Regions from separate parts of the Streptomyces sp. NPDC003635 genome, predicted to be linked through region 2. Evidence: riboswitches for the same ligand, from Rfam matches in the RefSeq annotation. Region 2 holds a riboswitch; the other holds the start of a gene.
The links. A riboswitch is a leader RNA that binds a small molecule or an ion and turns the genes downstream of it on or off. The one in region 2 is predicted to bind S-adenosylmethionine.

Region 1 (11,133 bases), on a different contig from region 2:
GACACTCCGAACGGCACCCCCCGGAGTGAGGGCGGGATAAGCGACCGACATAATGTCGGTCGTGGCGACAGCAACGACAGTAGAAACCGGGCACGCGCACCCGTCGGTCAACCGACCGAACCTCACCAGCGTCGGAACCATCATCTGGCTGAGTTCCGAGCTGATGTTCTTCGCGGCCCTCTTCGCGATGTACTTCACCCTTCGTTCGGTGACCGGTCCGGACTTCTGGAAGGAGAAGGCAGACTTCCTGAACTTCCCCTTCTCGGCGACCAACACCACGATCCTGGTGCTCTCCTCCCTCACCTGCCAGCTCGGCGTGTTCGCCGCCGAGCGCGGTGACGTGAAGAAGCTCCGGATGTGGTTCCAGATCACGTTCGTGATGGGTGCGATCTTCATCGGCGGTCAGGTGTACGAGTACACCGAGCTGGTCAAGAAGGACGGGCTCTCGCTCTCCTCCGACCCCTACGGCTCGGTCTTCTACCTGACCACCGGCTTCCACGGCCTGCACGTGACGGGAGGCCTCATCGCCTTCCTGCTGGTCCTCGGCCGGACGTACGCGGCCAAGAGATTCACTCACGAGCAGGCGACCGCCGCCATCGTCGTGTCCTACTACTGGCACTTCGTCGATGTCGTCTGGATCGGCCTCTTCGCCACGATCTACATGATCAAGTAGCCGGGTCCGTTCCCGCGCGCTGCAAGCAAGCAAGCGCACATCCCAGAAGCATCGACGCAGAAGATCCTGACACCGGGGTAATCCGTGAAAAAGCTCTCCGCACGACGACGCCATCCGCTGGCGGCGGTCGTCGTCCTACTCCTCGCGCTGGCGGCCACTGGGGGGCTGTACGCCTTTGTCGCGCCCACGGGCAAGGCGCAGGCAGAGGAAACCGCCCAGTCTCTCGCCATCGACGAGGGTAAGAAGCTCTACGCCGTCGGCTGCGCCAGCTGCCACGGAACCGGCGGTCAGGGCACCTCCGACGGTCCGAGCCTCGTGGGCGTCGGCGCCGCGGCCGTGGACTTCCAGGTCGGCACCGGCCGTATGCCGGCCGCGACCTCGCAGATGGCCCAGGCGCCGAAGAAGAAGGTCGTCTACTCGCAGGCCGAGATCGACCAGCTCGCGGCGTACATCGCCTCGCTGGGCGCCGGTCCGAACATCCCGACCGAGGCGGAGTACGGCCCCGAGGGCGCCGACATCGCCAAGGGCGGCGAGCTGTTCCGCACCAACTGCGCGCAGTGCCACAACTTCACCGGCAAGGGCGGTGCGCTGACCCACGGCAAGTACGCGCCGTCTCTCGAGGGCGTGAGCCCGAAGCACATCTACGAGGCCATGCAGACCGGCCCGCAGAACATGCCCTCCTTCCCCGACACCACGCTGTCGTCGCAGAACAAGAAGGACATCATCGCCTACCTTGACGCGGTCAACGGCGATGACACCGAGAGCCCCGGTGGTCTTGAGCTGGGCGGACTCGGTCCGGTCAGCGAGGGCCTGTTCGCCTGGGTCTTCGGACTCGGCGCGCTGATCGCGGTCGCCGTCTGGGTCGCCGCTCGGACCGCAAAGGCCAAGAAGTCATGAGTAGCAAAGACATTCCAGAAGAGAACCTGCCCGCAGCGCAGGACGCACACGGCGCGGTGGGCGTCGCGGACGACAAGGACCCGTTCGCGGACCCCGGCCTGCCGCCCCACGAGCACCGGATCCAGGACATCGACGAGCGGGCCGCCAAGCGGTCCGAGCGCGCGGTCGCGATGCTGTTCGCGGTGTCGATGCTGGCCACGGTCGGCTTCATCGCCTCCTACGTGGCGATCCCCGCCGACAAGTCGGTCTTCATCTTCCCGCTGGGTCACATCAGCGCGCTGAACTTCGCGCTGGGCATGACGCTGGGCGTCTCGCTGTTCTGCATCGGCGCGGGCGCGGTCCACTGGGCCCGCACGCTGATGTCGGACGTCGAGGTCGCCGAGGAGCGGCACGCCGTCGCCTCGCCGCCGGAGGTCAAGGCCAAGGTCCTGGCCGACTTCGCGGACGGCGCCAAGGAGTCCGCGATCGGCCGTCGCAAGCTGGTCCGGAACACGATGTTCGGTGCGCTGGCCCTGTTCCCGCTCTCCGGCGTCGTGCTCCTGCGTGACCTCGGCCCGCTGCCCGGGACCAAGCTGCGCCACACCCTGTGGTCCAAGGGCAAGCTGCTCGTCAACATGAACACCAACGAGCCGCTGCGTCCTTCGGACGTCGTGGTGGGCTCCCTCACCTTCTGCAAGCCGGAGGGCCTCGAGGAGCACGACCACGACTTCCAGAAGGAGATCGCCAAGGCGGCCCTGATGATCGTCCGCATCCAGCCGGACGACATCAAGGACAAGCGCGAGCTCGAGTGGTCGCACGAGGGCATCGTGGCGTACTCGAAGATCTGCACCCACGTCGGTTGCCCGATCTCCCTGTACGAGCAGCAGACGCACCACGCGCTGTGCCCCTGCCACCAGTCCACCTTCGACCTCGCCGACGGCGCCCGAGTGATCTTCGGCCCCGCCGGGCACGCCCTGCCGCAGCTGCGCATCGGCGTGAACGACGAGGGCTACCTCGAAGCGCTCGGCGACTTCGACGAGCCCGTCGGTCCTGCATTCTGGGAGCGCGGATGAGCACTACCGAGACCACCGAGTCCCGCGCACGCGGGAAGGCCCCCGCCGGCGAGCGAGTCGCCGACTGGGCCGACGGCCGACTGGGCATCTACGGCCTGGCCAAGGCCAACATGCGCAAGATCTTCCCCGACCACTGGTCGTTCATGTTGGGTGAGGTCTGCCTCTACAGCTTCATCATCATCATCCTCACGGGTGTGTACCTGACGCTGTTCTTCCACCCGTCGATGAACGAGGTGGAGTACCACGGCAGTTACGTCCCGCTGCAGGGTCAGCTGATGTCGGAGGCGTTCAGCTCCACGCTGCACATTTCCTTCGACGTCCGCGGTGGTCTGCTCATCCGGCAGATCCACCACTGGGCGGCGCTGATCTTCCTCGCCGGCATGTTCGTGCACATGATGCGCGTGTTCTTCACGGGCGCGTTCCGCAAGCCGCGCGAGATCAACTGGGTGTTCGGCTTCCTGCTGTTCGTCCTCGGCATGTTCACCGGCTTCACCGGTTACTCGCTCCCGGACGACCTGCTCTCCGGCACCGGTGTCCGCTTCATGGAGGGCGCCATCCTGTCCGTGCCGATCGTCGGCACGTACCTGGCGTTCTTCCTCTTCGGCGGGGAGTTCCCGGGCGGCGACTTCGTGGCCCGCTTCTACTCGGTCCACATCCTGCTGCTGCCGGGCATCATGCTCGGTCTGGTGGTCGGCCACCTGATCCTGGTCGTCTACCACAAGCACACGCAGTACGCGGGTCCGGGCAAGACCAACAAGAACGTCGTCGGCATGCCGCTGCTGCCGGTCTACATGGCCAAGGCCGGAGGCTTCTTCTTCCTGGTCTTCGGTGTCATCGCGGCCATCTCGGCGATCGCCACGATCAACCCGATCTGGGCCCTGGGCCCCTACCGTCCGGACCAGGTGTCCACCGGCGCCCAGCCCGACTGGTACATGGGCTTCTCCGAGGGTCTGATCCGTGTCATGCCGGGCTGGGAGATCAACTTCTGGGGTCACACGCTCGTCCTGGGTGTGTTCATCCCGCTGGTGATCTTCCCGCTGGTCCTGGTCGCGATCGCGGTCTACCCGTTCATCGAGTCCTGGGTCACCGGCGACAAGCGCGAGCACCACATCCTGGACCGCCCGCGCAACGCGCCGACCCGGACCGCCTTCGGTGTCGCCTGGATCACCTGGTACATGGTCCTGCTGATCGGTGGTGGAAACGACCTGTGGGCCACCCACTTCCACCTGTCGATCAACGCCATCACCTGGTTCGTCCGGATCGCGTTCTTCGTCGGCCCGGTCCTCGCCTTCATCATCACCAAGCGGATCTGTCTCGGCCTGCAGCGCCGGGACAAGGACAAGGTGCTGCACGGCCGCGAGTCGGGCATCATCAAGCGCCTGCCGCACGGTGAGTTCATCGAGGTGCACGAGCCGCTCAGCCAGGACGTGCTGCACACCCTCACCGCGCACGAGCAGTACCAGCCGGCCGAGCTCGGCCCGCTGGTCGACGAGAACGGCGTCGAGCGCAAGGTGAAGGGCTCCGAGAAGCTGCGCGTCAAGCTCAGCAAGGCGTACTACGGCGAGGAGTCCCAGATTCCGAAGCCGACCGTCGAGGAGTACAAGGAGATCACGAGCGGCCACGGCCACCACTGATCGCTGCGCACGCCACGCGCGGTAGAAGGGCCCCCGTCCGGTCTTCGGACGGGGGCCCTTCTCCGTGTCCTGAGCTGGATAGGGTGGGGTCACACTCCCTCACGACACCCAGGAGCGGCCTTATGAGCGCTGTGACCCCCGCTGGAGGCGACATCGCGGCGGGCCGTTCCTGGCCCCTGTTGCTGAACGGCCTGCTGGAGGGGCGTGATCTCAGCGCCGACGACACGGCCTGGGCGATGGACCGGATCATGCGCGGGGAGGCGACCGACGCGCAGATCGCCGGGTTCGTGGTGGCCCTGCGGGCCAAGGGCGAGACGGTCGAGGAGATCACCGGCTTCGTCCGCACGATGTACGAGCACGCGAACGTGATCGAGGTGTCCGGCGACACCGTCGACATCGTCGGCACGGGCGGCGACGGCGCCAAGACCGTCAACATCTCCACGATGTCCGCGATCGTGGTGGCCGGCGCGGGCGCCAAGGTCGTCAAGCACGGCAACCGGGCCGCGTCCTCCGCGTCCGGCTCCTCCGACGTCCTGGAGAAGCTCGGAGTCAACCTGGAGCTGCCGGTGGCGCGGGTGCCGCAGGTGGTCGAGGAGACCGGGATCACCTTCTGCTTCGCGGCCAGGTTCCACCCGGCGATGCGGCACGCGGGCGCGGCGCGCGGGCAGCTCGGGATCAGGACCGTCTTCAACGTCCTCGGCCCGCTCACCAACCCCGCCCGGGTGCGGGCGCAGGCCGTCGGGGTCGCCGATCCGCGGATGGCGCCGATCGTGGCGGGTGTCTTCGCCGAGCGCGGCAACTCCTCGCTGGTGTTCCGCGGCGACGACGGCCTGGACGAGCTGACCACCACCTCGACCTCCCGGGTGTGGATCGTCCGCGACGGCAAGGTCACCGAGGAGGCCTTCGACCCCCGGGACGTCGGCATCGACCTCGTCCCGGTGGAGGCCCTGCGGGGCGCCGACGCCTCGTACAACGCCGACGTGGCCCTGCGCCTGCTGAACGGCGAGACCGGCCCCGTCCGGGACGCCGTACTGCTGAACTCGGCGGCGGCGCTGGTGGCCCTGCACCCCACCGACGCGCCCCTCGCGGAGCAGATCGGCGCCGCCATGGCGAAGGCGGCGGAGTCCGTCGACTCGGGCGCGGCCAAGCGCACGCTGGAGCGCTGGGTGGCCGTCAGCAACGCCTAGTGCCGCGTCAGGCAACGTTCGCCCCGTCGCGACGCCCGGCACGCACTCTCGCCGCACCGGGCACACGCCCAAGTACATCCAGTACGAGGGCTTGCACCCGGCACGCCGAGAGCACGCACCGGACGCCGCTCCTTGACGGGCAAACGTTGCCTGACGCGGCACTAGCCGCCCGCCGGTCGGTCCCGCGATCCGGACACGGGTTGCGGGACCGCGATCACTTCACGTACGTTCTTTGACCAGGTCATGAGTGACAGTCATGAGGCCCCGGCCGACTGTCCGGCAACCCTCCGTCCGTGGCGGGGTGCCCCGGGTGAAGACCAGGCCGTGAACAGCAAGGTTCATGGCAAGCGCGGTCGTCGAGGAGTTCTTCCGTGAGCAAGCGAATGCGATAGGGCCACTGAGCCCCGCTTCTGCGTACCCCTTCTCTCTCACACCTCTTCTTCCACGGGAGTTCCCGTCATGTCTGTCTTCACCGCTGCCGCCGACCAGGCCATTTGTTCCCCGCTGCCCGTTCTGGGACGTGATGTCACCGTCCCGCTGGTCACCGGCGGCGAGGTCACCTACGCCGCGCTCGACTACGCCGCCAGCGCCCCCGCGCTGCAGCGGGTGTGGGACGACGTGGCCGCCTACGCGCCGTACTACGGCAGCGTGCACCGGGGCGCCGGGTACCTCTCGCAGCTCTCCACCGACCTGTTCGAGAACGCCCGCAGGACCGTCGCCGAGTTCCTGGACTGCCGCGCCGACGACCAGCTGATCTTCACCCGGTCCACCACGGACTCCCTGAACCTGCTCGCCGCCGCGCTGCCCGCCGACTGCCAGGTCTTCGTCTTCGAGACCGAGCACCACGCCTCGCTGCTGCCCTGGCGGGACGCGGCGGTCACCTACCTCGACGCCCCGCGCACCCCGCGCCAGGCCGTCGAGACCCTGGAGCGCGCCCTCGCCGACCGCGACCCCTGCGGCCCGGCCCTGGTCTGTGTCACCGGCGCCTCGAACGTCACCGGTGAGCTGTGGCCGGTGCGGGAGCTGGCCGCCGCCGCCCACGCGCACGGCGCCCGGATCGTCCTCGACGCCGCCCAACTCGCCCCGCACCACCCGCTCTCGGTGCGGGACCTCGACGTCGACTGGGTCGCCTTCTCCGGCCACAAGCTCTACGCGCCCTTCGGCTCCGGCGTCCTCGCGGGCCGCGCCGACTGGCTGCGGGCCGCCGAGCCGTACCTCGCGGGCGGCGGCGCGAGCCGCAAGGTCGGCCGCCGCGCGGACGGGGGAGTGGACGTGGAGTGGCACGACAGCGCGGCACGGCACGAGGCCGGGTCGCCGAACGTCATCGGCGCCTACTCCATCGCGTCGGCCTGCAAGGCCCTCACGGAGGCGGGATTCGACACCCTCGTGGCCCGTGAGCGGTGCCTGATCGAGAAGGTCCGCGAGGGACTGGCCGAGGTCCCCGAGGTCCGGATCCTCTCCCTCTTCGGCGACGACGCCCCCCGCGTCGGCGTCATCTCCTTCGTCGTCGACGGCTGGAACAGCTCCCACTTCGCCGCCGCCCTCTCCGCCGAGTACGGCATCGGCGTGCGCGACGGACTGTTCTGCGCCCACCCCCTGCTCCGCACCCTGCTCGGCAGCGACCCGCAGACCCAGGGCGAGTGCGGCGCCCCCGAGGCGGCGCCCGGCGAGAAGTCCCTCAACGCGATCCGGGTGAGCTTCGGCGCGGGCACCCCGGACGAGCACGTGGAGCGCTTCGTGAGCGCGGTGCGCGAACTGGTCCGGGACGGGGCGAAGTGGAACTACCGCACGGAGGAAGGGCGTTGCGTCCCCGCGGTGTGATCGTCTGACGTACGCTCCCCTGGGGATCAGCTGGGGGAGGCACGGGGTGCAGAGGCTGCGGGAGACGGATCCTCGGCGGATCGGGCCGTACGAGGTGCTCGGACGGCTCGGCGCCGGGGGAATGGGCGAGGTGTACCTCGCCGAGGGACGCGGCGGGCTGCGGCTGGCCGTCAAGGTGGTGCGGCCCGAGCACGCCGGGGACCGCACCTTCCGGGCCCGCTTCCGCCAGGAGCTGCGTGCCGCGCGCGAGGTCGGCGGGGACGGTACGTACACCGCGCGGGTGGTCGACGCCGACCCCGACGGCGAACCGCCCTGGATGGCCACCGAGTTCGTCGAGGGCCCCACCCTCGCCCACGCCGTGCTGGACGACGGACCGCTGCCCGGTCCCGCCGTACGGATCCTCGCGGCGGCCCTCGGCCGGGCGCTCGCGGCGATCCACGCCCGGGACCTGGTCCACCGGGACCTCAAGCCCTCCAACATCCTGCTGGCGGCGGACGGTCCGCGAGTCATCGACTTCGGGATCGTCCGGGCACTGGAGGCGACCGCGCTGACCAACCCCGGCTCGATCGTGGGCACGGTCGGCTACGTCTCCCCGGAGCAGATCCGCAACAGCACCGAAGTGGGCCCGCCGAGCGACGTGTTCGCGCTGGGCGCGGTCCTCGCGTACGCCTCCGGGGGCCGCCAGCCCTTCGGCGAGGGGCATGACTCGGTGGTCCTGCTGCGCATCCTGAACGGCGATCACGATCTGTCCCGGGTGCCCGCGGAGTTCCGCCCCCTGGTGGAGTCCTGTCTGCGCCCCGACCCGGCCGAACGGCCGCGGCCGGAGGCCGTCACGGCGGCGGTGGGTCACACCGAGGTCTCACTGCGGACCGCGGTCGGGCCGGGCTGGTTCCAGGGCGGCGCCCGGTGGGTGCCGGTGGAGAACGGGGAGCGGGTCAGCGGCGTCGAGTACGTGGCACCCGCGACGGAGGCGGGCGCGGTCGCGGCGCCCGCCTCCGCCCCGGTGCCGGTACCCGCGCCGCCGTCACGGCGGCGGGTGCTGAGGGCCGTGACCGGCGGGGCGGCCGCGGTGGCCGTCGCCGGGGGTGTGGGCGGCTGGTGGTGGCTGCGGGAGGAGCCGGGGGGCGGGAAGGGGAAGGCGCCCACGGCGTCGGCCACGGGCAAGCCCACCGTGCGCTGGCAGTTCTCGATGACCCAGGTCATGACCCCGCAGCTCGGCGCGCTCTCGCCCAAGGGTGACGTCCTGTACACCGTGTCCTCCGCCAACGACCTCGTCGCGCTGTCCGCCGGGGGAGACGACCGCTGGCAGACCGTGCTCCCGGGAGGGGGTCTCGATCCCCTGGCGACGGCGGACGGCGTCTACTGCACCGTGGTCGAGGGCGACAGCGCGGACGGCTCCCAGCGGCTGCGGCTGTGCCACTACGACACGGCGGGCAAGCGCCGCTGGAGCCGGGACCTCGGACCGGTGGGCACGGCACCCGTGCTCGCGGGGGACGCGGTCGTGGTGGGCGCCGGGGACGAGGAGATCGGGGCCCTGCGGGTCTACGCGGCGGACGGGAGCCTGCGCTGGCAGCGCGGCGTGGCGGGCGCTCTCACCGAGGCACCGCTGGTGCACGGCGGCGTGGTCTACGCGGGCACCCGGACCGGCCGGCTCGTCGCCTTGTCCGCCGACGGCACGCAGCTGTGGGAGGCCGAGGCCGGCACCGAGCTCCGGCGGCCCGTGGTGGTGGGGGGCCGGACCCTGGCCGCCGCCTCGGCGGGCGAGTGGACCTGGCACGGCTACACCCTCGACGGGGAGCGGCTGTGGCGGACCAAGGAACTCGACGGTGAGGGGGACGCGCCGGTCACCGCGGCCGGCTCGCTGGCCCTCGTCACGGAGAACCAGGTCCTGAAGGCGTTCACGGCGGACGGCGGGCCCGCCTGGACGTACCACGCCGAGGGCGACGACCTCACGGAACCCGCGGTCCTGGGCGACCGGATCCTCCTCCAGACCCCCACGGAGATCCACGCCCTGAACCTCAAGGGCGAGCGGCTGTGGCGCTTCCCGCTCAAGGCCGGCTACCCGGTCTCGGCCCCCCTGATCCGCGGCAGCCGCCTCTACGTCACCTCGGAGGAGGGCGTGGCGGCCGTGGACCTCACGGCCTAGCCGTCCAGGCCGATCGCGAACGCGGCCTCCAGGTCGTGCTGGGAGTACGTCCGGAAGGCCACGTGGGTGTCGGTGCCCTCGACGCCGGGGATCTTGCTGATGCGGCCGGGGATGACCTCGGCGAGGTCCTCGTGCTCCTTGACCCGGACCATCGCGATCAGGTCGTAGGTGCCGGTGACGGAGAAGACCTCGCTGACGCTGTCCAGCGAAGCGATCTGCTCCGCGATCTCGGGGATCCGGTCCACGCTGGTCTTGATGAGGACGATCGCGGTGATCACGGCTGGTTCTCTCCCTCGGGGGCCGGCGTCGCTGGGGTGGGCTTCACTCTAGTCGTACGGCCGAACCGCACCCAGGCGAAGCCGCAGCCGAGCCCGAAGCCCACGAGATGGGCCAGATACGCCACCCCGGGCCCGCTGTCCGCCTGCCCCGCCGCCAGCCACTGGAGGGTCGCCCAGAACGGCAGCACCACCCAGGCGGGGAAGCGCAACGGCAGGAAGAGCAGGAACGGCAGCAGGCTGGTCACCCGGGCCCGTGGGAACAGCGCCAGGAAGGCGCCGAGGACCGCCGAGATCGCGCCGGACGCCCCGACCAGGGACTGCTCGGAGTCGGAATTGGCGGCCGCGTAGCCGAGCAGGGCGAGATAGCCGCAGCCCAGGTAGAAGAGCGTGAACTGGAGGCGGCCCATGCGTTCCTCGGTCATGACACCGAAGACGTAGAGGAAGAGCATGTTGCCCAGCAGGTGCACCCAGCTGCCGTGCACGAACAGGGCGGTGGCCGGGGTGAGCGCGGCTCGTGCGGAGCCCTCGAACAGCTCCGCCGGGACCACGCCCCAGCGGCGGAAATACGCCCTTTGCGCGGCGACGAGGTCGTCCCCGGTGCCGTAGCCGGGGTTCAGCCCGGAAGCGGGGCCGATCAGGAAGATCAGCGTGCACAGGCCGATCAGGGCATATGTCACCGGCGCCGAGGGCATCCGGAGGGCTCTGACGACCGTGCTGTTCCAATTGCTGATCACGAACACAAAGCATGACGTAAGGGGGTGTACACGAACAGACCGCCTCGCCGCGATGGACGGCCGAGCGGCGAGTACCCGCCAGGCCGTAGGGTTACGAGCCACACGCACCGGGGATGCCGGTGAGTCACCGACACTGGAAGGAAAGAACGGTCGCGATGACGGTTCCCCTGCCGACCGCCACCACGCGGTGGCGCTGCACGCTCTGCGGCAACCTCACCCGGTTCGACGTGACCCGCTCGTCGAAGGTCGTGGAGTACGTCCACCTCGACCTCGCCGGTGAGCCCACGGTCGAGGAGCGCGAGGTGGTCAGTGAGACGATCGAGTCGGTGCGCTGCCGCTGGTGCAACGCCGTGGATCAGGTGGAACTCGTGGACAGGCCGGGTGCCGGCTCCTGAGCGGAGCGGGACCCGCCGGGGCGATCCCCTCAGCCGGGGGGATCCCGCACAGGCATTGGGGTGAGACGGATGGTGGAGACCACAGGCGGGGGGCCGGGCGACGGCGCCGCCGAGGTGCTCGACCGTCCGCTGCCCGACGGAGTGCGCAGAAGAGTCGTGCAGATCGTCTCGGACGGGTTCGGCGGGCTGACCGTCGGTGAACTGCCCGCCCAGCTCAGGCAGTACGCCCGCTTCGCCCCGAACCGGCGGGCCAAGTTCGCGGGCAACGCGATGGCCGCCGCGCTGGAGACCGATCCGCTGTTCCGCCAGCGGATCG
Region 2 (11,133 bases):
GAGTTGGCGATGCCGTTGTACGCGTCGGTGTGCACCTCGGGCGGGACGGCGAGCATCCGTACGCCGTCCTCGCCCACCCCGCGCGCGACCGCCTCGCGGTCGCCGTCGGACAGCGCGGAGCACACCCACAGGGCGCCGGCGTCCGGGCCGATGGCCGAGAGGCCCGACACGAGTCCGCCGCCCCCGCGTTTGGCGCGCAGCGAGCCGTCCGTCCGCACTTCGTAGGAGACCGGGCCGCGATTCGACGCGACCAGCACTTCAGCGGCACCGTACGTGGAAGCCATGTGCTCCAACCTAGCCCGTGCCGGAAACGCTCAAACGTACGAGCGGCGCGCCGGGGCGTGGGTTACGCCACCTTGCGCGAGGCGTACTCCGCGATCTCCACCATCGGCGGCCGTTCCTCGGTGTCCACCGAGTAGGTGCGCGGTTCGAAACCGTCCTCGCCGCGCTCGAACTGGGTGAGCGAGGGCCGGACCAGATGGCCCCGGGCCAGGCGGAGCTGGGCGGTGCGGTAGATCGCGGCGGACATCCGGCCGAGAGCCTGCCCGTTCTGATGCCGGTGCTTGCGCACCCCGACGTCCACCTGGGCCAGCGCGTCCAGGCCCACCAGGTGCAGCGCGTCGATCAGCATGCCGAGCTCCACGCCGTAGCCGACCGGGAAGGGGAGCTGTTCCAGCAGGGAGCGGCGGGCCGCGTACTCCCCGCCCAGCGGCTGCACGAACCCGGCCAGCTGCGGCCAGTGCATGTTCAGCAGCGGGCGGGCCATCAGCTCGGTGACCCGGCCGCCCTGGCCGGCCGCCTGCCCGAGCGGGCGGTCGTACATCGCCTTGACCAGCTGCACCCCGGGGTCGGTGAGCAGCGGGCCGACGATTCCCGAGACGAAGTCCGAGGAGAACTCCTTCAGGTCCGCGTCGACGAAGCAGACGATGTCGCCGCGCGTGACCAGCAGCGAGCGCCACAGCACCTCGCCCTTGCCGGGCACGGCGGGTATGCGCGGCAGGATCGCGTCGCGGTGCACGACCGTCGCCCCGGCCGCCGCGGCGACCTCGGCGGTGCGGTCGGTGGAGCCGGAGTCGACGACGACGATCTCGTCCACCAGCGGGACCTGCTGCATCAGGTCGTGCCGGATCACGGCGACGATGTCGCCGACCGTCTCCTCCTCGTTGAGCGCGGGCAGCACGACGGAGACCGACTGGCCCGATCCGCGCTTCGCGGCGAGGATCTGGTGCAGCGGCCGATCGCACACGGACCAGGAGCGGGCGCTCAGCCAGCGCTCGACTTCTTCCAGCACAGTCTGCGGCTCCTCACGTGTCTCGCGGTTCGGACGGCACTCTCCACTGTCCTGGCCTTCGGTTACAGTCTTGAGCAACGCTGATGACCATCGCATGTCGGGGGTCGTTTGCGTCTACAACTACATACCGCTCATCCAGAGGGGCAGAGGGATACGGCCCGATGAAGCCCCGGCAACCCTCCAGTCGGTTCTCGTAGCGATCACTGTTGATCGTCCTCGCGAGGCTCCCGGCTAGGGAAGGTGCCAAATCCGTCTCACGGCGAGATGCGTCGTGAGGAAGATGAGGAGAAAGGGCCTCGCCTCACATGGCTGTGCAGACTGTCGCAACCACCTCGAACACCGTCGACCTCGGTCCCGCCGCCGCCCTGAGCTGCCGCGAGTGCGGTCACCGGGTACCCCTCGGACCGGTCTTCGCGTGCGAGGAGTGTTTCGGCCCGCTGGAGATCGCCTACGACTTCTCGGACTACGACACCGAGGAGCTCCGCAAGCGCATCGAAGCGGGACCCGCGAACATCTGGCGCTACGCGCCGCTGCTGCCCGTCCCCGCGGACGTGGCCGACAAGCCCAACCTCAACCCCGGCTGGACCAAGCTCGTCAAGGCCGACAACCTGGCCCGCGAGCTCGGCGTGACCGGCGGGTTGTATGTGAAGGACGACTCCGGCAACCCGACGCACTCCTTCAAGGACCGGGTCGTCGCCCAGGCCCTCGAGGCCGCGCGCGCCTTCGGCTTCACGACTTTGAGCTGCTCCTCCACGGGCAACCTGGCCGGTGCCGTCGGCGCCGCCGCCGCCCGCGCCGGCTTCCGGTCCTGCGTGTTCATCCCGCACGACCTGGAGCAGGGCAAGGTCGTCATGGCCGCGGTCTACGGCGGTGAGCTCGTCGGGATCGAGGGCAACTACGACGACGTGAACCGTTTCTGCTCCGAGCTGATCGGCGACCCGGCCGGCGAGGGCTGGGGCTTCGTCAACGTCAACCTGCGGCCGTACTACGCGGAGGGGTCCAAGACCCTGGCGTACGAGATCTGCGAGCAGCTCGGTTGGCAGCTGCCGGACCAGCTGGTCGTCCCGATCGCCTCCGGCTCGCAGCTCACGAAGATCGACAAGGGTCTGCAGGAGCTGATCAAGCTCGGGCTCGTCGAGGACAAGCCGTACAAGATCTTCGGTGCGCAGGCGCTCGGCTGCTCGCCGGTGTCGACGGCCTTCAAGGAGGGCCACGACGTCGTCCGGCCGCAGAAGCCGAACACCATCGCCAAGTCGCTGGCCATCGGCAACCCGGCGGACGGGCCCTACGTCCTGGACATCGCGCGCCGCACCGGCGGTGCGGTGGAGGACGTGACCGACGAGCACGTCGTCGACGCGATCCGGCTGCTCGCCCAGACCGAGGGCATCTTCGCGGAGACGGCGGGCGGCGTGACGGTCGGCGTGACGAAGAAGCTGATCGAGAACGGCGTGCTGGACCCGTCGCTCACCACGGTCGTCCTCAACACCGGCGACGGCCTCAAGACCCTTGACGCGGTGGCCGGCACCGGTCTCACCGCCACCATCCGTCCGAACCTGGACTCCTTCCGAGAGGCTGGCCTCGCATGAGCGTGACCGTTCGCATCCCCACCATCCTGCGCACCTACACCGGCGGCCAGGCCGAGGTCGCCGCTGAGGGCGGGACTCTCTCCGAGGTCATCGCCGACCTGGAGAAGAACCACACCGGGATCGCCGCTCGGGTGCTGGACGACCAGGGCAAGCTGCGCCGTTTCGTGAATGTGTACGTCAATGACGACGACGTCCGCTTCGAGCAGGGCCTGGAGACGGCGACCCCCGACGGCGCCGGAGTTTCCATCATTCCGGCGGTCGCCGGCGGCTGATCGTTACCGTCGGTAAGGTGTGTCACCGAGAGTTCATCGAATTGCCCTCTCCGTAAGAGAAACGGAGGGGGCAATTCTGCATGGTTGAGCGCGGTACAGTTGGGGAACCCGCTTCTCTTCGCATGCCGGGAGCATATGAGTACCGCGTGCACATGCGACGAGAAGTAGCCAAAGTGTGCGGCCCTTTTACGACATGTGCTCCTTTTGTGGGGCCCGACTTGCCCCGAATTCGGGCGAATTCTCACTACATTCCGGACCCGATGCGTCCAGAATTCTCGTCCGATTGACCTGTTGCAGACGGCAGTTGGACAGATACATTCAGCCGCGGTCGACGCGTTCCGGCGCACGCCCCCAAACCGTGGGGGGTGAGGTCTGACCCGGATCCGCGAAGTGCGGATCTGTGCAAGGGCCAGTAATAGGGGAGTTAGGCATGGCTCAGGGCACCGTCAAGTGGTTCAACGCGGAGAAGGGGTACGGCTTCATCGCGGTCGACGGTGGTGCGGATGTTTTCGTCCACTACAGCGCGATCCAGATGGACGGGTACCGCACCCTGGAAGAAGGCCAGCGGGTCGAGTTCGAGATCTCGCAGGGCCAGAAGGGCCCGCAGGCCGACATGGTTCGCGTCACTGCCTGAACGCGCGACCAACGAACGGCAAGCGACGTCTTCTGCTGAAGGGCTCGCACCAAGGGGACCCAACCCCCGGGGTGCGAGCCCTTCCGCGTGCGCCCCCACGAGTGCCCGTTTCGCGAGCGCGCCTTGCACTCTCATGGGTCGAGTGCTAATCATTGGCGTTAGCACTCTGAAGGTGAGAGTGACAACGAAGGACCGGGTCGGTGAGGCCGCAGGCCGGGTGGGGCAAGGAACCACGAGGCAGGCAGGCCGTCCGTCGCGGGCGCGGGCGCGGTCCGAAGGAATCACCCCCAGTCCTGGAGGGACCACTTCACATGGCCAAGATCATCGCGTTCGACGAGGAGGCGCGGCGCGGCCTCGAGCGCGGCATGAACCAGCTCGCGGACGCCGTGAAGGTGACGCTCGGCCCCAAGGGCCGCAACGTCGTCCTCGAGAAGAAGTGGGGCGCCCCCACGATCACCAACGACGGTGTCTCCATCGCCAAGGAGATCGAGCTCGAGGACCCGTACGAGAAGATCGGCGCCGAGCTGGTCAAGGAAGTCGCCAAGAAGACGGACGACGTCGCCGGTGACGGTACGACCACCGCGACCGTTCTCGCCCAGGCGCTGGTCCGCGAGGGCCTGCGCAACGTCGCCGCCGGCGCCAACCCGATGGCCCTGAAGCGCGGTATCGAGAAGGCCGTCGAGGCCGTCTCCGCCGCCCTGCTGGAGCAGGCGAAGGACGTCGAGACCAAGGAGCAGATCGCCTCCACGGCCTCCATCTCCGCCGCCGACACCCAGATCGGCGAGCTCATCGCCGAGGCCATGGACAAGGTCGGCAAGGAAGGCGTCATCACCGTCGAGGAGTCCCAGACCTTCGGTCTGGAGCTGGAGCTCACCGAGGGTATGCGCTTCGACAAGGGCTACATCTCGGCGTACTTCGCCACCGACATGGAGCGTATGGAGGCGTCCCTGGACGACCCGTACATCCTGATCGCCAACTCCAAGATCGGCTCCGTCAAGGACCTGCTCCCGCTGCTGGAGAAGGTCATGCAGTCGGGCAAGCCGCTGCTGATCATCGCCGAGGACGTCGAGGGCGAGGCCCTGTCGACCCTGGTCGTCAACAAGATCCGCGGCACCTTCAAGTCCGTCGCCGTCAAGGCCCCGGGCTTCGGCGACCGCCGCAAGGCGATGCTGAACGACATCGCCATCCTCACCGGCGGCGAGGTCATCTCCGAGGAGGTCGGTCTCAAGCTCGAGAACACGACCCTCGACCTGCTGGGCAAGGCCCGCAAGGTCGTCATCACCAAGGACGAGACCACCATCGTCGACGGTGCCGGCTCCTCCGAGCAGGTCCAGGGCCGGGTCAACCAGATCCGCGCCGAGATCGAGAACAGCGACTCGGACTACGACCGCGAGAAGCTCCAGGAGCGCCTGGCCAAGCTCGCGGGCGGCGTCGCGGTCATCAAGGCCGGTGCCGCCACCGAGGTGGAGCTCAAGGAGCGCAAGCACCGCATCGAGGACGCCGTGCGCAACGCCAAGGCGGCCGTCGAGGAGGGCATCGTCGCCGGTGGTGGCGTGGCCCTGCTCCAGGCCTCCGCGGTCTTCGAGAAGCTGGAGCTCGACGGCGACGAGGCGACCGGTGCCAACGCCGTGAAGCTCGCGCTGGAGGCCCCGCTCAAGCAGATCGCCGTCAACGGTGGTCTCGAGGGTGGCGTCGTCGTGGAGAAGGTGCGCAACCTGGCCGTCGGCCACGGTCTGAACGCCGCCACGGGCGAGTACGTCGACATGATCGCCGAGGGCATCATCGACCCGGCGAAGGTGACGCGCTCCGCGCTGCAGAACGCCGCGTCGATCGCCGCGCTGTTCCTCACCACCGAGGCCGTCATCGCCGACAAGCCGGAGAAGGCCGCCGCGGCCGCTCCGGGCGGCATGCCGGGCGGTGACATGGACTTCTGATCCTCCCGAGGATCGCGAGTCCGTCGCAGTACCAGCCGAGGGCGGCACCCCCTGTTCCGCAGGGGGTGCCGCCCTCGGGCGTGTCCGGCGTCACAGGGGGGTTCCCGGAATGCGGGCGGGGCCGGGGTCGTTGACGCGCCGTAGATGTATGCGCATGCATTCTCCCCGATCCAAGGAGCCCCCACATGACCGTCGCCACCTCCGAGGCCGCCGCGCGCGCCGCCGAGATCCTGTCCCGCCCTGCCACCATCAACGGGCTGACCGTGCCCAACCGCATCGCCATGGCGCCGATGACCCGCATGTTCTCGCCGGGCGGCGTCCCCGGCGAGGACGTGGTCTCGTACTACGCCCGCCGGGCCGCCGCCGGTGTCGGTCTCATCGTCACCGAGGGCACGTACGTCGGACACGCCTCGGCCGGGCAGAGCGACCGCGTCCCGCGCTTCCACGGCGCGGAGCAGCTCGCGGGGTGGACGAAGGTCGCCGACGCGGTGCACGCGGCGGGCGGCACGATCGTGCCGCAGCTGTGGCACATCGGCATGGTGCGCCAGCAGGGTCAGCCGCCGTTCGCCGACGCCCCGCCGGTCGGCCCCTCCGGTCTGCGCATCGGTGCCGACGAGCCGACCGGCAAGGCCATGACCCGGCAGGACCTCGACGACGTCATCGGCGCGTTCGCGGAGGCGGCCGCCGCGGCCGAGCGGATCGGGTTCGACGGTGTCGAGCTCCACGGCGCGCACGGCTACCTGATCGACCAGTTCCTGTGGGAGGGCACCAACCGCCGCACCGACGCCTACGGAGGCGACCCGGTGGCCCGCGCGACGTTCGGCGCGGAGATCGTGGCCGCCGTACGCGCGGCCGTCTCCGCCGACTTCCCGGTGATCTTCCGCTACTCGCAGTGGAAGCAGGACGCCTACGACGTCCGCCTCGCCGACACCCCGGAGGAGCTGGACGCCATCCTCGCCCCGCTCGCGGCGGCCGGCGTCGACGCCTTCCACGCCTCCACGCGCCGCTACTGGCTCCCCGAGTTCGAGGGCTCGGACCTCAACCTCGCCGGCTGGACGAAGAAGCTGACCGGCAAGCCCACCATCACCGTCGGCTCCGTCGGCCTGAACGGCGACTTCATCAAGGCATTCCAGGGCGAGGGTGCCGATCTCGGCAGCCTCGACAACCTGCTGGACCGCCTGGAGCGCGAGGAGTTCGACCTGGTGGCCGTCGGCCGCGCGCTGCTCCAGGATCCGCACTGGGCGCAGAAGGTGCTGGCGGGCCGGGTGACGGAGCTGACCCCGTACGACCCGGCGTCGCTCCAGACCCTCAGCTGAGCTGCCTGAGACCGTGCACCGGGTCGCCGCGAACGAGGCGGTCCTGTCCTCCGCGAGGGACTCGGTATCGACGCCCGCGACCTGCGTGAGCTGAAGTCGGAGCTGCTGGTCGGCTGGCTAGGCCGCGCCGGGGCGCGCTCGGTCGGCGGGTAGGCCGAAGAGGTAGGTCGTGGCGAAGCCGACCACGTACCCCGTCAGCAGCCCGCCCGCGTAGATCCCCGCCGTCCACCACAGGCCGCCGTTCCCCGCGAGCAGGGGGAACAGGGCCCAGCCCGACGGCCCGATCGCCGTCGAGCCCACCGAATCCCCGAGCATCGCGAAGCCGCCCACGAAGGCGCCGCCGGCCGCCCCGCCCACGCACGCCGTGAGGAAGGGGCGGCCCAGGCGCAGGGACACGCCGTAGATCAGCGGCTCGCCGACGCCGAGCAGGCCCGCGGGGAGCGCCGACCTGATCGTGGTCCGCATGGAGGTGTCGTGGCGCAGGCGGACGTACACCGCCAGTGCCGCGCCCACCTGGCCCGCGCCCGCCATCGCCAGGATGGGCAGCAGGACCGTGTGGCCCTGTTGCTCGATCAGCGTGGTGTGGATGGGGATCAGGGCCTGGTGCAGGCCCAGCATCACCAGCGGGAGGAACAGGCCGCCCAGCACCAGGCCCGCCAGCGCGCCCGTCGTCGACAGGAGCCAGTTCGCCGCCGTGCCGATGGCCGTGGAGATCTCGCCGGCCACGTACATGAGTCCGTAGAGCGTGGTCAGGCCCGCCAGCAGCACCGTCAGCGTCGGGGTCAGCAGTACGTCCAGGGTGCCCGGCAGCCTGCTGCGGCACGCCTTCTCCACGTACGTCCCCAGCAGCGCCGCCGCCAGGGCGCCCAGCACGCCTCCCTGGCCGGGGGCGAGGGTCATGCCGAACGCGGTCACCTTCGCCACCCCGGGGTACACCACGACCGCCGCCACCGCCCCGCCCAGCACCGGGGTCCCCCCGAACTCCTTCGCGGTGTTGTAGCCGACGAACACCGCGATCAGGGACATGAAGGCGCCGGCCAGGACCGACAGGGCCGGCGTGACGGTCGGCAGCAGGCCCAGGTTCAGCAGCAGACCGTTCAGGCCCGCCAGGATTCCGCAGCCGATCAGCGCGGGGATGAGCGGCACGAAGACGTTCGCCACCCGCCGCAGCGCCAGCTTCACCGGGGTCGCGTTCCGCTCCTGCCGGGCCCCCTTGCGCCGGAGCGCCTCGAACTCCGCCGCCACCCGCGCCACCACCCCGGGCCCCAGCACGATCTGGTAGGTGTCGTCCTCCACCACCCCGAGGACCCCGGGCACCGCCCGCAGCGCCTCCTCGTCGACCAGGGAGCGGTCGGCCAGGCCCAGACGCAGGCGGGTCATGCAGTGGGCGACGGACATGACGTTCGCGGGGCCGCCCACCAGGGGGAGGATCGCGGCAGCGGTGGTGTCGTACGAGGTGGTCACCACCCGAGACTGGGGTTCAGCCGCCCGCCGCCGCCAGCGCGGCGCGCAGATGGCCGCCGGACTCCTCCAGAAGGCGGGCGGCCGTCCTGCCGTCGACCTCCGCCAGCAGGACCAGGATGGCGTTCTTCACTTCTCCGTCCGTGGCCGCCAGCGCGCGCTCGATCTCCTCCTCGCCCGCGCCCGTCGCCAGTGCGACGATCCGGCGCGAGCGGGCGCGCAGCTTGTCGTTGGAGGCCCGCACGTCGACCATCAGGTTCCCGTACGTCTTGCCCAGCCGGATCATCGTGATCGTCGAGATCATGTTGAGCACGAGCTTCTGTGCCGTGCCGGACTTCAGGCGGGTGGAGCCGGTGAGCAGCTCCGGGCCCACGACGATCTCGACGCCGTGGTCGGCGGCGGCGGCGAGGGCGCTGTCCGCGTTGCAGGACAGGCCCACCGTCAGGGCGCCGAGCGCCCGGGCGTGTTCGACCGCGCCGATCGCGTAGGGGGTACGCCCGGAGGCCGAGACCCCGACCACCGTGTCCAGTGACGTGAGCGCGAGGGCGTCCAGGTCGGCGCGGGCCAGCTCCTTGGAGTCCTCGGCGCCCTCCACCGAGGTCACCATGGCCTGGGGGCCGCCCGCGATCAGACCGACGACCTGGGTCGGGTCGGTGTTGAAGGTGGGCGGGCACTCGGAGGCGTCGAGGACCCCCAGGCGGCCCGCCGTGCCCGCGCCCGCGTAGACCAGCCGTCCGCCGCGCGCCATCCGGTCCGCCACCGCGTCGATGGCGGCGGCGATCTGGGGGAGCCGCTCGGCCACCGCGGCGGGCACGGAGGTGTCCTCGCCGTTCATCAGGCGGGCGATGTCGAGGGTGGGCAGCCGGTCGATGTCGGCGAGGTCGGGGCGGAAGGCCTCGGTGGTGAGGGCCTCCAACTCGGCGCGCAGCTCACGGGGGTTGGACGGAGAGGTCATGGGCTCTTTCCACGTACGGGAACGGGTGAGGTCGACCGACGGCCGCGCGGCCCGTCCTAGCGCCGGTGCCGGTGGGCCAGCGCCTCGTAGGAGGCCGCGAGGGCGGGCGCCGCGGTCTCGTACGTCCGCTGCGCGACCCCCACGAACAGGCAGTCGACGACCAGCAGTTGACTGGTCCGGGAGGACATGGCGGCGGGGCGCAGTTCGCTCTCGCGGGCCGTGGAGGTCGTCAGTACGTGGTCGGCGTACTGGGCCACCGGGCCGTCGGGGCGTCCGGTGATCGCCACGGTCGTGGCGCCGTGCTCGAAGGCCACCCGCAGCGGCTCGATCACGTCCCCGGTCGAACCGGAGTGGGTGATCGCGATCGCCACGTCACCGCCGCGCAGCTGGACCGCGTTGGTCACGGCGAGGTGCGGGTCACTGTGCGCGTGGGCTATCAGTCCTATGCGCAGCAGCTTCTGGCTGAGGTCCTGCGCGACGAGGCCGCTCGCCCCCACGCCGTAGACGTCGATCCGCCGGGCCGAGGCCGCCGCCGTGACCGCCGCGCCGAGCTGGACGGTGTCGAGTCCGGCGGCGGTGTCGGCGAGGGTCTGCTGCTCGTCGTAGGCGAGTTTGGCGACGACGTCGGCGATCGGGTCGTCGACCGCGATGTCCGTGGTGATCGAGGGCGCCTGCCCGGACTGCTGCTGGGCGGCGAGTCCGGCGAGGGCGAGGCGCAGGTCGCGGTAGCCGGGGTAGCCCAGCAGCCGGGCCGTGCGGACGACCGTGGCCTCGCTCGTACCCGTGAGTTCCGCGAGGCCGGTGACGGTGAGGGCGGCGCAGCCGGCGGGGTCGCTCGCGACGGCCTCGGCGACCCGCTGCATGGAGCGCGTCATCGACGGGGCGAGGGTGCGCACTTTCGCGGCCAGAGCACCGCCGAAAATTTCCTTCACTTCCTGGGGCACATGTGAAAGATATTTTCGGCTCCGGGCCGAGGTCAAGAGCGCGCACAATGGCAGCATGGAGTCGATCGGTCCGCTTGAACAGGCCCTGCACGCCGCCCGTGCGCTCGTGCTCGCCGATCTGGTCGCGGACCAGGTCGCCGAGGCGGACGTGGTCTCGCTGGTCGAGGACTCCGTCACACAGCGCCGCTGGTGGGTGGAGCAGTGGCCGGCCGGCGCCGAGTTCGTCGCCGGACTGGTCGCGCAGGACGTCCAGGACGCCCTGCTGGAGCGGTACGGACGCTGGCCGCTGTGCCCGGTGTGCGGGGCGGGCGATCCGCACGCGCTGGACGTGGAACCGGAACTCGGGCCCGATCCGCACTGGGTGTGCCACAAGGCGGGAGTGAGGGTGGCCTCGGTCGGCTCACTGGGGTCGTCCTCCGGCGGGCCGTCGGCGTCGTGACGGTCTACATCGACCCGCCGACCTGGCCCGGTCACGGCCGGATGTGGTCCCACATGGTCAGCGATGTCTCCTACGCCGAGCTGCACGCCTTCGCGGAGCGGCTCGGCGTGCCCCGGCGCGCCTTCGAACGGGACCACTACGACATACCGTCGCACCGGTACGCGGACGTGGTGGCCGCGGGGGCCGTCGAGGTCAGCAGCCGGGAGGTCGTGCGACTGCTGAACGGCTCGGGCCTGCGCAGGCCGAAGGGCCGGGCCTAAGCGGTACGGATGTACACCTGGAGCGGGCCGTTGGCTTCCCT

Region 1: it holds a riboswitch for S-adenosylmethionine, as region 2 does, so the genes downstream of both, ACWDRW_RS35615 (aminotransferase class V-fold PLP-dependent enzyme) here and thrC (threonine synthase) in region 2, are expected to answer to the same signal.

Annotation. Positions count from the first base shown of each region.
Region 1 is NZ_JBSFOK010000059.1:31,387-42,519, reverse strand. Features, by position in the region: gene ctaE (aa3-type cytochrome oxidase subunit III) at 53-673, shown strand; gene qcrC (cytochrome bc1 complex diheme cytochrome c subunit) at 758-1,570, shown strand; gene qcrA (cytochrome bc1 complex Rieske iron-sulfur subunit) at 1,567-2,622, shown strand; gene qcrB (cytochrome bc1 complex cytochrome b subunit) at 2,619-4,256, shown strand; gene trpD (anthranilate phosphoribosyltransferase) at 4,379-5,443, shown strand; SAM riboswitch class IV at 5,683-5,799, shown strand; gene ACWDRW_RS35615 (aminotransferase class V-fold PLP-dependent enzyme) at 5,903-7,264, shown strand; gene ACWDRW_RS35610 (protein kinase domain-containing protein) at 7,311-9,410, shown strand; gene ACWDRW_RS35605 (Lrp/AsnC family transcriptional regulator) at 9,407-9,688, opposite strand; gene ACWDRW_RS35600 (rhomboid family intramembrane serine protease) at 9,685-10,422, opposite strand; gene ACWDRW_RS35595 (hypothetical protein) at 10,578-10,817, shown strand; gene ACWDRW_RS35590 (NYN domain-containing protein) at 10,887-11,133, shown strand, end outside.
Region 2 is NZ_JBSFOK010000002.1:145,603-156,735, forward strand. Features, by position in the region: gene ACWDRW_RS02705 (alpha,alpha-trehalose-phosphate synthase (UDP-forming)) at 1-284, opposite strand, end outside; gene ACWDRW_RS02710 (glucosyl-3-phosphoglycerate synthase) at 347-1,291, opposite strand; SAM riboswitch class I at 1,420-1,578, shown strand; gene thrC (threonine synthase) at 1,597-2,877, shown strand; gene ACWDRW_RS02720 (MoaD/ThiS family protein) at 2,874-3,149, shown strand; gene ACWDRW_RS02725 (cold-shock protein) at 3,580-3,783, shown strand; gene groL (chaperonin GroEL) at 4,095-5,717, shown strand; gene ACWDRW_RS02735 (NADH:flavin oxidoreductase) at 5,903-7,033, shown strand; gene ACWDRW_RS02740 (PTS transporter subunit EIIC) at 7,151-8,497, opposite strand; gene murQ (N-acetylmuramic acid 6-phosphate etherase) at 8,514-9,449, opposite strand; gene ACWDRW_RS02750 (MurR/RpiR family transcriptional regulator) at 9,506-10,393, opposite strand; gene ACWDRW_RS02755 (hypothetical protein) at 10,449-10,832, shown strand; gene ACWDRW_RS02760 (DUF4031 domain-containing protein) at 10,829-11,092, shown strand; gene ACWDRW_RS02765 (GNAT family N-acetyltransferase) at 11,089-11,133, opposite strand, start outside.